DNA from 2 places in the Pseudomonas sivasensis genome. Region 1 is predicted to be linked to the other one. Evidence: predicted binding sites of a transcription regulator. Region 1 holds the regulator's gene; the other holds the start of a gene.
What was found. The regulator sigma-54, encoded in region 1, starts transcription at its own class of promoters, with help from an activator protein. The targets are predictions, from matches to a motif close to ANTGGCATNNANNTTGCTNT.

Region 1 (7,262 bases):
GTGCCAGGCTCCGGCTGATTCAGCAGGCGCAGTTTGATGGCATCGCGCAGCTGGTAAAGGTTAAGGCCGGTGGTGTTGATCTTAAGGTCGGCGAGGTCAATGATCGGCCCCAGCAACTTGGTTTCGTCCTCGATGGCTTCAGCCAGAGAACGGTGAGGGCTGCTGAGGGGGTGGCGTCGACGGGTTTCGGAGAAGCGTTTGAGCAGCGTCTCTTCATCGGCGTCCAGGTACAGCACATCACAATGAATATGCTTGGCGCGCACTTCTTCCAACAGTTCCGGGAACCGAGAGAGGTGGCTGGGTAGGTTGCGGGCGTCGATCGAAACGGCAACCAGAGGTTGCGCCAGCTCGGTGTGGATCAGAGCGAGTTCCGCCAACTCCGGCAGTAGGCCGGCCGGCAGGTTATCGATGCAATAGAAGCCGTTGTCCTCAAGAACGTTGAGGGCGGTACTTTTACCCGAGCCGGAGCGGCCGCTGACGATGATCAAACGCATGATTACTGCCCGTTTTGCTCATCCAGGACAACTTGGTACAGCGCCTCATTGCTGCCGGCACTGCGCAGTTTGTCGCGTACTTCTTTGCGGTCGAGCATGCTGGCGATCTGCCGAAGCAGTTCCAAGTGCGCATCGGTGGCGGCCTGTGGGACCAACAGAACAAACAGCAGGTCGACCGGGGCGCCATCAATGGCATCGAAATCGATAGGCGCGTCCAAGTGCAGCAGCGCGCTGACAGGTGTCTCACAGCCTTTGAGGCGACAGTGAGGAATGGCGATGCCGTTACCAAAACCGGTGGAACCCAGTTTTTCACGAGCAATCAGAGCCTCGAAGACATCTTGCATCTCCAGTTCAGGCACTTGGCTGCTGATCAGGTTGGCAATTTGTTCGAGGGCTTTCTTCTTGCTGCCGCCCGGCACGTTCACGAGGGAACGGCCGGGGGTCAGGATGGTTTCAAGTCGAATCATGGGTGGGGAGTGTTAGCGGCCTGTGCCCTGAAGAAGGCTCTGCTGCTTTTCCTTATGCTTTTTAAGTTGGCGGTCGAGCTTGTCAGTCAAGGCATCGATTGATGCATACATGTCTTCATGCTCGGCGTTGGCGACTACTTCGCCACCGGGAATCTGTAGGGTCGCTTCGATTTTCTGCTGAAGCTTGTCGACCTTCATGATCACTTGCACATTGGTGATCTTGTCAAAATGACCCTCAAGCTTTTTCAGCTTTTGCTCGACATATTCGCGCAGGGGAGGGGTGACTTCTACATGGTGTCCACTGATGTTGACTTGCATACAGCTTCTCCTTCGTTGCCAGTGCATAAAGCGGCGGGTAGGAATACCCGCCACTGGAACGCTGTGGCCCGCCCGTCACATCAAACGCTTACGCTCGCTGGAAGGCGCGATCCCAAGGGATTCGCGGTACTTGGCGACGGTTCGACGGGCGACCTGAATGCCTTGTGCCTCCAGTAAACCAGCGATCTTGCTGTCACTCAACGGCTTTTTCTGATTTTCCGCGGCAACCAGTTTTTTGATGATTGCGCGGATTGCCGTGGACGAGCATTCGCCGCCTTCTGAGGTGCTGACATGGCTGGAGAAAAAGTATTTCAACTCATAAATACCCCGTGGGGTATGCATGAATTTTTGCGTGGTAACGCGGGAAATCGTCGACTCGTGCATGCCTACCGCTTCGGCGATATCGTGCAGAACCAAAGGCTTCATCGCTTCATCGCCGTATTCCAGGAAGCCGCGCTGATGCTCGACGATCTGCGTGGCGACTTTCATCAGGGTTTCGTTACGGCTTTGCAGGCTCTTGATGAACCAGCGCGCCTCCTGCAACTGGTTGCGCATGAAGGTGTTGTCGGCGCTGGTGTCGGCGCGTCGCACGAAACCTGCATATTGCGGGTTGACTCGCAGGCGTGGCACTGACTCCTGGTTAAGCTCCACCAGCCAGCGCTCGTTGTCCTTGCGCACGATCACGTCAGGAACTACGTATTCGGCCTCGCTGGACTCGATCTGCGAGCCGGGACGCGGGTTGAGGCTTTGCACCAGCTCGATGACCTGGCGCAGATCGTCTTCCTTGAGTTTCATGCGACGCATCAGTTGGCTGTAATCGCGGCTGCCGAGCAGGTCGATGTATTCGGTGACCAGGCGCTGGGCCTCGGCGAGCCATGGGGTCTTGGCGGGCAGCTGGCGCAGTTGCAGCTGCAGGCATTCGCTAAGGGTGCGCGCACCAATACCCGCGGGCTCAAATTGCTGGATGCGGTGCAGGACGGCTTCGATTTCGTCCAGTTCGATATCTAGTTCGGGGTCGAAGGCCTCAAGAATCTCTTCGAGTGTCTCGTCCAGATAGCCTTGGTTATTGATGCAATCGATCAGGGTGACGGCGATCAGGCGATCGGTGTCCGACATCGGTGCGAGGTTCAGTTGCCACAACAGATGGCTCTGCAGACTTTCGCCGGCGGACGTGCGGGTAGTGAAGTCCCACTCATCATCGTCGTTGCTGGGCAGGCTGCTGGCGCTGGTCTGGTAGACGTCTTCCCAAGCAGTGTCTACGGGAAGCTCGTTGGGAATGCGTTCGTTCCAATCGCCTTCCTCAAGGTTATCCACCGTAGGGGCGGTTTCCTGGTAGGACGGTTCCTGCACGTCTGCGTTGGGTTTTTGCTCGATGTTGTCGGCCAACGGGTCTGCATTATCGAAGTCGTCGCCTTCTTCCTGGCGTTCGAGCATCGGATTAGACTCCAGGGCCTCCTGGATTTCCTGTTGCAGGTCCAGGGTCGACAATTGGAGCAGGCGGATGGCCTGTTGCAGCTGCGGTGTCATCGTCAGCTGCTGGCCCATTCTTAGGACTAGCGATGGTTTCATGGCAGGGGCTTAACACCTTATTCGCCGGCGCAACGCGCCATCCACGACAGGGCGCGTGAGCGCCAAACATAAGCAAATTATATGCCTGATATCGAGGGCTTTGCCTAGAGCGCGGTAACAATAAAAAACCGGAGGTTTTCATTGACTCCCGCGCATCAGGCAAACGACCTGCCACCGCCTTGTTTGTGCAGGCGGCTTTACAGGCGAAACTCGTGACCCAGATACACTTCCTTGACCAGTTCGTTGGCCAGGATGGTGGCGGAGTCGCCTTCTGCGATCAGTTGACCATCGTTGACGATATACGCGGTTTCGCAGATATCGAGGGTCTCACGCACGTTGTGATCGGTGATCAGTACACCGATACCCTTGGCCTTGAGGTGATGGATGATCTGCTTGATGTCGCCAACCGAGATAGGGTCGACGCCGGCAAACGGTTCGTCCAGCAGAATGAACTTGGGGGCAGTGGCCAGGGCGCGGGCGATTTCCACGCGACGCCGCTCACCACCGGACAGGCTCATGCCAAGGTTGTCGCGAATGTGGTTGATATGGAATTCCTGCAGCAGGCTTTCCAGCTCCTGTCGGCGGCCGTCACGGTCCAGTTCCTTGCGAGTTTCAAGGATGGCCATAATGTTGTCGGCAACTGACAGTTTGCGGAAGATCGATGCTTCTTGAGGAAGATAGCCGATACCCGCGCGTGCACGACCGTGCATTGGCTGGTGGCTGACATCCAGGTCGTCGATCAGTACGCGACCCTGATCCGCCTGGACCAGGCCAACAATCATGTAGAAGCATGTGGTCTTGCCTGCGCCGTTGGGGCCGAGCAAGCCGACGATCTGGCCGCTGTCGATCGACAGGCTGACGTCGCGCACGACCTGACGGCTTTTATAGGCCTTGGCCAGATGCTGGGCTTTCAGGGTTGCCATTACTCGGCCTTCTTCTTCGGCTGGATAACCATGTCGATGCGTGGGCGCGGTGCGGTGACCTTGCTGCCATTGGCACGACCGGCGTTAGCGATCTGTTTCACGGTGTCATAGGTGATCTTTTCACCTTCCGTGGAGTTGCCATCGGGGCTGAGCACCTTGGCCTGGTCGATCAGCACAATGCGATTCTGCTGGGCGTGATACTGAATGGTCTTGCCGTAGCCCTTCATCGGGCCAGTGTCGGCAGCGGACTGCTTCTGTTCGAAGTAAGCCAGGTTGCCCACTGAGGTCACGACGTCGATGTCACCGGCTTGGGTACGCGTCAGTGTCACGGTATTACCGGTGATCTTCATCGACCCTTGGGTGATGATTACGCCGCCGGTATAGGTGGCAACACCTTGCTTGTCATCCAGTTGCGCATCGTCAGCCGAGATGTGGATCGGTTGCTGGCTATCGTTCGGCAGAGCCCAGGCGCTCACGCTTCCCAGTGCTGCGCCCAAACCGAGCAAAATAGGGAGAGTTTTAACGAGCCTCATACTGTCCTCTTACGTTCGATAGCAGGTGTATCCTGCTTTCTTTCAAATACGCTTTCATTCCCTTGCCAGTCGATACACCGCCAGCGCCGTCGATTCTAACGTCTTGCTCGGTCTGCGCATATTGCTTCTGCGGGAATACGGTCATGCGACTGCTGGTAATCACCGTGTCACGGGCTTTGGCGTCCGTGCGCGCAACACGTACCGAGTCAATCAGTTCTACCTCGGTGCCGTCGGGGTTCACCTCACCACGCTTGCTGGTGACATGCCACGGAAATTCGGTGCCGCGGTACAGGTTCAGGTCCGGATTAGTCAGCAGAGTGACTTCGGTGGCCTTCAAGTGCTCGACTTTGTCCGACGTCATTTCGTACTGCAGCTTGCCGTCGGGCAGGAACTGCACGCTATAGGCATTGGTGGCGTAATAGTCGATGGCCCCCTCGTCGACCTGCGCAACAGGCTGGTCGAGGAAGCGCCCCGGACTGATATTCCAGTAGCCCACCGCGAGGAACAGCGCGGCAATGACCCCGAATAACAGGAAGTTGCGAATCTTTTTGCTCAGCATAAAACGCTCTATAGGTAGGCGGCGTGGGCCGCTTCAAGGCTGCCTTGGGCTCGCAGGATCAGTTCGCAGAACTCGCGTGCTGCACCTTCGCCACCACGGGCGCAGGTGATGCCATGGGCGTGCTCGCGAACAAACGCCGCCGCATTGGCGACGGCCATGCCAAGCCCTACTCGACGAATGACCGGCAGGTCGGGCAGATCATCGCCTAAGTAGGCGACCTGCTCATAGCTTAGGTTGAGTTGGCCAAGAAGCTCGTCCAGAACTACCAGTTTATCCTCGCGGCCCTGATACAGGTGAGGAATCCCCAGGTTTTGTGCGCGGCGTTCCACAACGGGAGTTTTTCGGCCGCTGATAATCGCGGTTTGCACGCCTGCAGCCATCAGCATCTTGATGCCTTGGCCGTCGAGGGTGTTGAACGTCTTGAATTCGCTGCCGTCTTCGAGGAAGTACAGGCGGCCATCGGTCAGCACGCCGTCAACGTCGAAAATCGCCAGTCTGATGTTTTTGCCGCGTTGCAACAGGTCGCTGGTCATTTACATCACTCCCGCACGCAGCAAGTCGTGCATGTTCAGGGCGCCAACCGGGTGGTCGTCGCTATCGACAACCACCAGGGCGCCGATCTTGTGGTCTTCCATGATCTTCAATGCTTCGGCTGCCAGCATCTCAGGGCGTGCGGTCTTGCCGTGTGGCGTCATCACTGCATCGATCGTCGCAGTGTGGATATCGATGGTGCGGTCCAGGGTGCGGCGCAGGTCGCCGTCGGTGAAGACCCCAGCCAGGCGGCCATCAGCTTCAAGGATCACGGTCATGCCCAGGCCCTTGCGAGTCATTTCCATCAGCGCGTCCTTCAGTAAAGTGCCGCGCTGGACGTGGGGCAATTCATCGCCTGAATGCATAACGTTTTCCACTTTCAGCAGTAGGCGGCGGCCCAGCGCGCCACCCGGGTGGGAGAACGCGAAGTCTTCAGCGGTGAACCCGCGAGCTTCAAGCAGTGCAACGGCCAGAGCGTCGCCCATAACCAAGGCAGCGGTAGTGGAGGAGGTCGGTGCCAGATTCAGCGGGCAGGCTTCGTGGGCGACGTGAACGTTCAGGTTAACATCGGCAGCCTTGGCCAGCGTCGACTCCGGGTTGCCGGTGACGCTGATCATCTGGATGCCAAGGCGCTTGATCAGCGGCAGCAGGGTCACGATTTCGTTGGTGGTACCGGAGTTGGACAGCGCCAGGATGATGTCATCTTTGGTGATCATGCCCATGTCGCCGTGGCTCGCCTCCGCCGGATGCACGAAAAACGCCGTGGTCCCGGTGCTCGCCAGGGTGGCGGCGATCTTGTTGCCGACGTGGCCCGATTTGCCCATGCCGACCACGACAACGCGGCCCTTGCTGGCCAGAATCATCTCGCAGGCGCGTACGAAATCTGCGTCGATATGGGCCAGTAAGCCTTCTACGGCTTCGACTTCGAGGCGGATGGTGCGTTGTGCGGATTGGATAAGGTCGCTGGATTGGCTCATGTCTGAAATCGTATAGCCTGACGAAAAGTCGGCGATTATAGCGGTAATGATCAATTCCCTCACGCAAGTTCGTCAGGCTTTATTCAGCAGGGGACTGAGATCGATCCTCAGTCACACAGTCGGCAACGTTTTTTCCCTGTCCCCAAACTGAACTAGCGCTGTTCCGGCCTTGGGCGCCTTGTACCAGCAGTGATATAGTTCGCCGCCAGTTCGGTCCGCCCAGCCCATGTGGCTATCTATATGCGTCGCCGTTGCAAACGTTTGTCGCATGCGTGGTGTCTGAGTGAGAGGCTGCATCCCAAGGAGTTTAGATGAGTGCCGATAACGCCTACGCGGTCGAGCTGAAGGGACTGACCTTCAAGCGCGGGACGCGCAGCATCTTCAATAACGTCGATATTCGCATTCCCCGTGGCAAGGTCACGGGCATCATGGGGCCGTCCGGTTGCGGCAAGACCACGCTGTTGCGGTTGATGGGCATGCAATTGCGTCCCAGCGCCGGCGAAGTGTGGGTCAATGGCCAAAACCTGCCTACGCTGTCGCGCAGTGATCTGTTCGATGCGCGCAAGCATATGGGCGTGCTGTTCCAGAGCGGTGCGCTGTTCACCGACCTCGATGTGTTCGAGAACGTAGCGTTTCCGCTGCGGGTGCATACCCAGCTGTCCGATGAAATGATTCGCGACATTGTATTGCTGAAATTGCAGGCCGTCGGCCTCCGTGGCGCAATTGATCTGATGCCCGACGAACTGTCCGGCGGCATGAAGCGCCGTGTGGCCCTGGCGCGAGCCATTGCCCTCGATCCACAGATTCTCATGTACGACGAGCCCTTCGTCGGTCAGGATCCGATCGCCATGGGGGTGCTGGTACGACTGATCCGTCTGCTCAACGATGCCC
Region 2 (7,262 bases), 2.5 Mb from region 1:
TTGATCACGCGGTTGGAGTTGAGGTTCTTGACTCGAATCTGTTCGCTCATGCCGCCGTTGGACAGTGCTTCGCCAGGCATTTTCACATTCAATCCTCCGCTGCTCGCGGAAATCACCACCTGATCGCCCTTGCGAATGACCTCGGCCTGTTCCAGATGCACCAGCGTAATCACCTGATCGGTGACCACTGGTCGGGTCAATTTCTGCCCGATGGCCTGGTCCACTGATGTGAGATAGCCCTGGTTGATCAGGCTGATGTCGCGTTCACGCAGCACAACGTCTTCAAAACCAATGATGCCGGTGCGTTTCAGCGGTCGGGCCACCACCACTACATCGCGGAATAGCTTGACCTGTGCCGGCACAAACACCGTCCAGGGCGAGGCGCCATCGCAGCGCACCCGCACCGTCACGCGGCCGATAGGCTGAGCGGGGCTTTCCAGGGTCGCTGTCAATTCCTTGTCGCACATAGGCATGCGCAGGCGCGGGTCCAACTGGTTGACCTGGATTTCATAACGGCCCGGTGTCTGGGTGGTCGCCAGATAATCTTCTACAGTGAACTCAAGAAAGCCCTGAGTGACGCCGATAAGTAGATCAGGCAAGGTGACGTTATCTGCGCGGGCCGTGGCGCCGAGGCAGGAAGCAAGCAATGCCACCGAGGCGCAGAGCAATCTGCGGTACTGTGGGAATCGAAGGCGTCGGGAAACTGTCGTTTTAATATCCATGGCCAATAAATAGCAAAGCTCGTGCCGTTTAGTGTTGGGTGCGCGTCGCACCTTCAAGGTTTTAGCGTAGGAGTCTGGGCATGGCAGGAGTAATGGATTCAGTAAACCAGCGCACACAGCTGGTAGGGCAGAATCGCCTGGAGTTGTTGCTTTTTCGCCTGGATGGCAAACAGCTGTACGGCATCAATGTGTTCAAGGTGCGGGAAGTGCTGCAATGTCCCAAGCTGACGATCATGCCCAAGTCCAGCCCTGTGGTGTGTGGCGTAGCCAACATCCGTGGCGCGACCATCCCGATTCTTGACCTGGCCCTGGCCACCGGTTCGGCTGGCCTGCAGGACCGCGAGAACCCGTTCGTAATCATCACCGAGTACAACACCAAGACCCAGGGTTTCCTGGTTCGCTCGGTGGAGCGCATCGTCAACATGAACTGGGAAGAGATTCATCCGCCGCCCAAGGGCACTGGCCGCGACCACTACCTCACGGCAGTGACGCGGGTCGATAACCAGTTGGTGGAAATCATCGACGTGGAGAAGATCCTCGCCGAAGTTGCGCCGACCTCGGAATCGATTTCCGTGGGCGTGGTGGATGCCGAAACGGCGCATAAGGCGGTCTCGCTGCGTGTGCTCACGGTGGATGACTCCTCGGTGGCACGCAAGCAGGTGACCCGTTGCCTGCAAACCGTCGGCGTGGAAGTCGTGGCGCTTAATGATGGTCGCCAGGCGCTGGATTACCTGCGCAAGCTGGTGGATGAAGGCAAGAAACCGGAAGAAGAATTCTTGATGATGATCTCCGACATCGAGATGCCGGAAATGGACGGCTACACCCTCACGGCTGAGATACGCAGCGATCCACGCATGCAAAAATTGCATATCATCCTGCATACTTCGTTGTCGGGCGTATTCAATCAGGCGATGGTCAAGAAGGTCGGTGCCGATGACTTCCTGGCCAAATTCCGTCCTGATGACCTGGCATCCCGGGTAGTCGACCGGATCAAGGCAGCAGATCACAGCTAAGGGCTTGTTGCCCTGGCGGTCTTACGATTTTAGAGGCGGTATCAGTGTCTACGGGTAATTTGGATTTTGAACAGTTCCGGGTCTTCCTGGAAAAAGCCTGTGGCATATTGCTCGGTGAAAACAAGCAATACCTGGTATCCAGCCGTCTTAACAAACTGATGGAGCAGCAGGGCATCAAGTCCCTGGGCGAGTTGGTTCAACGGATCCAGGGGCAGCCGCGCAGTGGTCTCAAAGAAATGGTGGTCGATGCCATGACCACCAACGAAACCCTTTGGTTTCGTGATACCTACCCCTTTGAAGTGCTCAAGAGCAAAGTGCTGCCGGAGGCTATCAAGGCCAGCCCGGGCCAGCGTCTGCGTATCTGGTCGGCAGCCTGCTCCTCGGGGCAGGAACCGTACTCTATCTCGATGTCCATTGATGAGTTCGAACGGACAAACATGGGTCAGTTGAAGGCCGGGGCACAAATTGTTGCCACTGACCTGTCCGGCACCATGCTCACTAATTGCAAGACCGGCGAGTACGACAGCCTGGCTCTGGGACGTGGTTTGTCACAGGAACGCCTGCAACGTTACTTCGACCCGAAAGGGGCGGGGCGTTGGGCGATCAAGGCGCCAATCAAGAGCCGCGTTGAGTTCCGCTCGTTCAACCTGCTTGATAGCTACGCCAGCCTTGGCAAGTTCGACATGGTATTTTGCCGCAACGTGCTGATCTACTTTTCGGCCGAAGTGAAGAAAGACATCCTCTTGCGCATCCACGGCACCCTCAAGCGTGGCGGTTACTTGTTCCTCGGTGCTTCCGAGGCGCTCAATGGCCTGCCGGATCATTTCCAGATGGTGCAGTGCAGCCCTGGGATCATCTACCAGGCCAAGTAATAAAGCGTACGCGGTCAAGAATGTGGAAGGGGGCTTGCCCCCGATAACGGTGGTTCAGTTGATGCATCTATCACTGATACACCGCTATCGGGGGCAAGCCCCCTCCCACATTTTTTTTGTGCGGCAATCCTCAGGATAGCGGCAAGCCGGATTGCCGCTTTACTGGCGCTACGCGGAGACCCGTTGCCGCTTTTCTGGCATTGCCGCCGGCAATATCCCCGTAAACCCTTGATTCATGGGCTTTTCAGAAACTGGCATGCGCTTTGCTATAACCCAGTTAACGAACAGCAGGTCAGCCTAAAGGTTTCCGCCATGAGCATCAGCTTCGATAAAGCGCTCGGTATCCACGAAAAAGCCCTGGGCTTCCGCGCCCAGCGTGCTGAAGTCCTGGCCAACAACATTGCCAACGCCGATACCCCGAACTACAAGGCTCGGGACCTGGACTTCTCCGCCGTGCTTGCCGCACAGCAGGACAAGACCAAGAACGGCACCTTCGCCTTGAACATGACCAACAACCGTCATATCGAAGCACAAGGTCTGAGCAGTGGTGACGAGTCGCTGCTGTATCGCACGCCGATGCAGCCGTCGATCGACCAGAACACCGTCGACGCCCAGCTGGAGCAATCGGCCTACGCCGAGAACTCGGTGAACTTCCAAGCCAGCTTTACGCTGCTCAACAGCAAATTCAAAGGGCTGATGTCGGCCCTTCGTGGAGAGTAAGCCATGTCCCTGTCCAGTGTTTTCAATATTGCCGGTAGTGGCATGAGCGCCCAGACCACGCGTCTCAACACCGTCGCCAGTAACATCGCCAACGCCGAGACTGTGTCTTCGAGCATTGACCAGACCTACCGTGCGCGTCACCCGGTCTTCGCGACCATGTTCCAGGGCGGCCAGAACGGCGGCAGCGATTCGTTGTTCCAGGAGCAGGGCGCAGCAGGCTCTGGCGTGCAGGTGCTCGGCGTGGTCGAAGACCAGAGCAACCTCGAAGCCCGCTACGAGCCGAACCACCCGGCTGCGAACGAAAAAGGCTACGTGTACTACCCGAACGTCAACGTGGTCGAGGAAATGGCCGACATGATTTCCGCCAGCCGCTCGTTCCAGACCAATGCGGAAATGATGAACACCGCCAAAACCATGATGCAGAAGGTCCTGACCCTGGGTCAGTGATAAGGGGCGCCAAATAATGGCCATCGTTGATACGTCTACTAATTCGGCAGTCCAGGACCTTTTCAATTCCAAGGTCAGCACTGCAACAAACAATGTCGCGAGTACGGCTGCTGCTGCTACCGGCAATCAGTCGTTGGGTAAAGATGCATTCCTGCAGCTGCTCGTCACCCAGCTAAAAAACCAGGACCCGCTGTCGCCTCAGGACAACGGTGCATTTGTGGCCCAACTGGCCCAGTTCAGCAGCCTGGAAGGCATCAACACCCTCAACGACTCGGTGAATGCAATTTCCAGCAACTTCAGCTCCTCCCAGGCGCTGCAGGCTTCGTCGCTGGTTGGGCGTTCGATCATCACCCAGACCGACAAGGCCCTGGTGGATACGAGCAAGAGCATGAACGGTTCGGTAGCTGTGACTGCAGCCACCGGCAACGTCGCCATCAAGATCACAGACAAAGATGGCAACTTGGTGCGCACCATTGATATGGGTGCCCAGAGCGCCGGCACTGCGAGCTTCATCTGGGATGGCAAGAACGATGCGGGTGAGGTGGCTCCAGCGGGCACCTACACCTTCGCGGCCACGACCAAGAATGACGCGGGCGATTCAGTGGCCCTGGCCACTTCGTTGCCGGCAACGGTGACCAGCGTGACTTTGAGCAAGACCGGTGGCGAGATGCTGCTGAACCTTGCGGGTGGCATGGGCAGCGTCAAGCTGTCGCAAATTCAGACTATCGGTACATAGAGCCGGCTAACTACGGCAGAGGGAGAGAAACATGTCTTTTAATATCGGCCTTAGCGGCCTCTATGCGGCCAACAAACAATTGGACGTGACTGGCAACAACATCGCCAACGTCGCGACCACTGGCTTCAAGTCGTCCCGTGCGGAATTCGCCGACATCTACGCCGCATCCAAATTGGGCACCGGCCAGAACAGCATCGGCAATGGTGTGAACCTGGCGGCGGTGTCCCAGCAGTTCACCCAAGGTGACGTCAACAACAGCGGCGGCGTGCTGGACATGGCGATCCAGGGCGGTGGCTTCTTCGTGCAGAAGGGCAGCGACGGTTCGCTGGAATACACCCGTAGTGGTGCGTTCCGTGCCGACAAAGACGGCTATATCACCAACAACACCGGCACCTCGCGCCTGCAAGGCTACGCAGCGGATGAAGACGGCAAGATCATCAAGGGTGGCTTGACCGACCTGCAACTGAACTTGTCTTACCTGCCGCCGAAGGCGTCCACCAAAGTGGATTCCACCAGTAACCTGAACTCGTCGGAGCCGGTGATCAATCAGACCGACAAGCCGTTCAACCCAAGCGACACCACCACCTTTACCACTCAGTACAGCACCACCTTGTACGACTCCCAAGGCAACTCGCACGCCATGGTGCAGTACATGGTGAAAACCGACGCCAACGAATGGAATGCCTACACGTTGATCGATGGTCGTAACCTGGATGGTTCCAAGCCGACAACGACCGGCACCACTGCACCTGTGCCATCGACCATCACTTTTGATGGTGCCGGTAAGCTTAAAGATGTTGTTACCGGTGGCGTGAGCAGCAAGACATTGACGCTCACTGGCTGGGTCCCAGGATCGGTGACCGATGGCAATTGGACGCCAAACGAAGCGACCGCCGGGCCAATTGCCGTGAATATGGGCAATATCACCCAGTACAACTCTGCCAGCTACCGCAACCCACCGACTACCGACGGCTACGCCACCGGCCAGATCACCGGCCTGAAAATCGACGGCAACGGCGTCATGTTCGCCACGTTCAGCAACCAGCAGAGCAAGGCCATTGGCCAGATCTCCCTGGCCAGCTTCAACAACGAACAGGGCCTGCAGCCTGCGGGCAGTACCGCTTGGAGAGAGACCTTCTCCTCGGGCCAGCCGGGTTACGACACCCCGCAATCCGGGACCCTGGGTTCGATTGTGGCCAACTCCCTGGAGAACTCCAACGTCAACCTGACCAACGAGCTGGTAGACCTGATCAAGGCCCAGAGCAACTATCAGGCGAACGCCAAGACCATCTCCACCCAGAGCACCATCATGCAGACCATCATTCAGATGACCTGATGCGGTAATGCTCCACAAGAAGCCCCTCGTGAGAGGGGCTTTTTTGTGGATGTAAGAAAAGTGTGTTTGAAACGGTCCCCACGCGTGAGAGCGATCAAACCGCAGGCAAAAGAAAACCCCCGACCAGCCCAGAGGGTTGATCGGGGGTTTCGAGTAAGCGCTGTTGGGCGCTTACCTGCTCAGCTTATTGGCAAGCTTCGCAATCCGGCTCATCAATCGCGCAGGCCTTTGGCACGGGTGCCGGACCGGCTGGAGCAGCGAGTACCGAGTCATCACCATGGTTGCCGCTGGATACAGCGTTCAGCTTACCGGTGTTGATGGTCGACTTCTCGGTGCTGGTTGCGGCCAGGGCACGGAGGTAGTAAGTGGTTTTCAGGCCACGGTACCAAGCCATGCGGTAGGTCACGTCCAGCTTCTTGCCCGAAGCGCCAGCGATGTACAGGTTCAGGGACTGAGCCTGGTCGATCCACTTCTGACGACGGCTGGCGGCGTCAACGATCCACTTGGTGTCCACTTCGAAGGCGGTCGCGTAGAGCTCTTTGAGTTCTTGCGGGATGCGCTCGATCTGCTGCACGGAACCGTCGTAGTACTTCAGGTCGTTGATCATGACCGAGTCCCACAGGTCGCGAGCCTTGAGGTCGCGAACCAGGTACGGGTTGATCACGGTGAATTCGCCCGACAGGTTCGATTTCACATACAGGTTCTGGTAGGTCGGTTCGATCGACTGGGACACGCCGGTGATGTTGGCGATGGTCGCGGTCGGTGCGATGGCCATGATGTTGGAGTTACGAATACCTTTCTGCACGCGGGCACGTACCGGCGCCCAGTCCAGGGATTCTTCCAGGTCAACATCAATGTACTTCTGGCCACGTTGCTCGATCAGGATCTGTTGCGAGTCCAGCGGCAGGATGCCTTTGGACCACAGCGAACCCTGGAACGTCTCGTAGGCACCGCGCTCGTCGGCCAGGTCGCAGGAAGCCTGGATCGCGTAGTAGCTGACCGCTTCCATGGACTTGTCGGCGAACTCGACCGCTGCATCCGAACCGTAAGGGATGTGCTGCAGGTACAGCGCGTCCTGGAAGCCCATGATGCCCAGGCCAACCGGGCGGTGCTTGAAGTTGGAGTTCTGCGCCTGTGGCACCGAGTAGTAGTTGATGTCGATTACGTTATCGAGCATGCGAACTGCGGTGTTGACGGTGCGCTCCAGCTTGGCAGTGTCCAGCTTGCCGTTGACGATGTGGTTCGGCAGGTTGATCGAACCCAGGTTGCAAACGGCGATCTCGTCCTTGTTGGTGTTCAAGGTGATCTCGGTGCACAGGTTCGAGCTGTGAACCACGCCCACGTGCTGCTGCGGGCTGCGCAGGTTGCATGGGTCCTTGAAGGTCAGCCATGGGTGGCCGGTTTCGAACAGCATGG

Region 2: a site for sigma-54 is predicted at 2,858-2,877, ahead of flgB (flagellar basal body rod protein FlgB). Genes of this name have one in related genera too.

What each region holds. Positions count from the first base shown of each region.
Region 1 covers NZ_CP090029.1:1,204,702-1,211,963, forward strand. The annotation lists gene rapZ (RNase adapter RapZ) at 1-494, opposite strand, end outside; gene ptsN (PTS IIA-like nitrogen regulatory protein PtsN) at 497-961, opposite strand; gene hpf (ribosome hibernation-promoting factor, HPF/YfiA family) at 974-1,279, opposite strand; gene LRO94_RS05325 (RNA polymerase factor sigma-54) at 1,355-2,848, opposite strand; gene lptB (LPS export ABC transporter ATP-binding protein) at 3,046-3,771, opposite strand; gene lptA (lipopolysaccharide transport periplasmic protein LptA) at 3,771-4,304, opposite strand; gene lptC (LPS export ABC transporter periplasmic protein LptC) at 4,291-4,863, opposite strand; gene LRO94_RS05345 (KdsC family phosphatase) at 4,872-5,396, opposite strand; gene LRO94_RS05350 (KpsF/GutQ family sugar-phosphate isomerase) at 5,397-6,371, opposite strand; gene LRO94_RS05355 (ATP-binding cassette domain-containing protein) at 6,683-7,262, shown strand, end outside.
Region 2 covers NZ_CP090029.1:4,827,212-4,834,473, reverse strand. The annotation lists gene flgA (flagellar basal body P-ring formation chaperone FlgA) at 1-722, opposite strand, end outside; gene LRO94_RS21810 (chemotaxis protein CheV) at 803-1,735, shown strand; gene cheR (protein-glutamate O-methyltransferase CheR) at 1,780-2,607, shown strand; gene flgB (flagellar basal body rod protein FlgB) at 2,920-3,327, shown strand; gene flgC (flagellar basal body rod protein FlgC) at 3,331-3,774, shown strand; gene flgD (flagellar hook assembly protein FlgD) at 3,791-4,510, shown strand; gene flgE (flagellar hook protein FlgE) at 4,542-5,846, shown strand; gene LRO94_RS21780 (ribonucleoside-diphosphate reductase subunit alpha) at 6,031-7,262, opposite strand, start outside.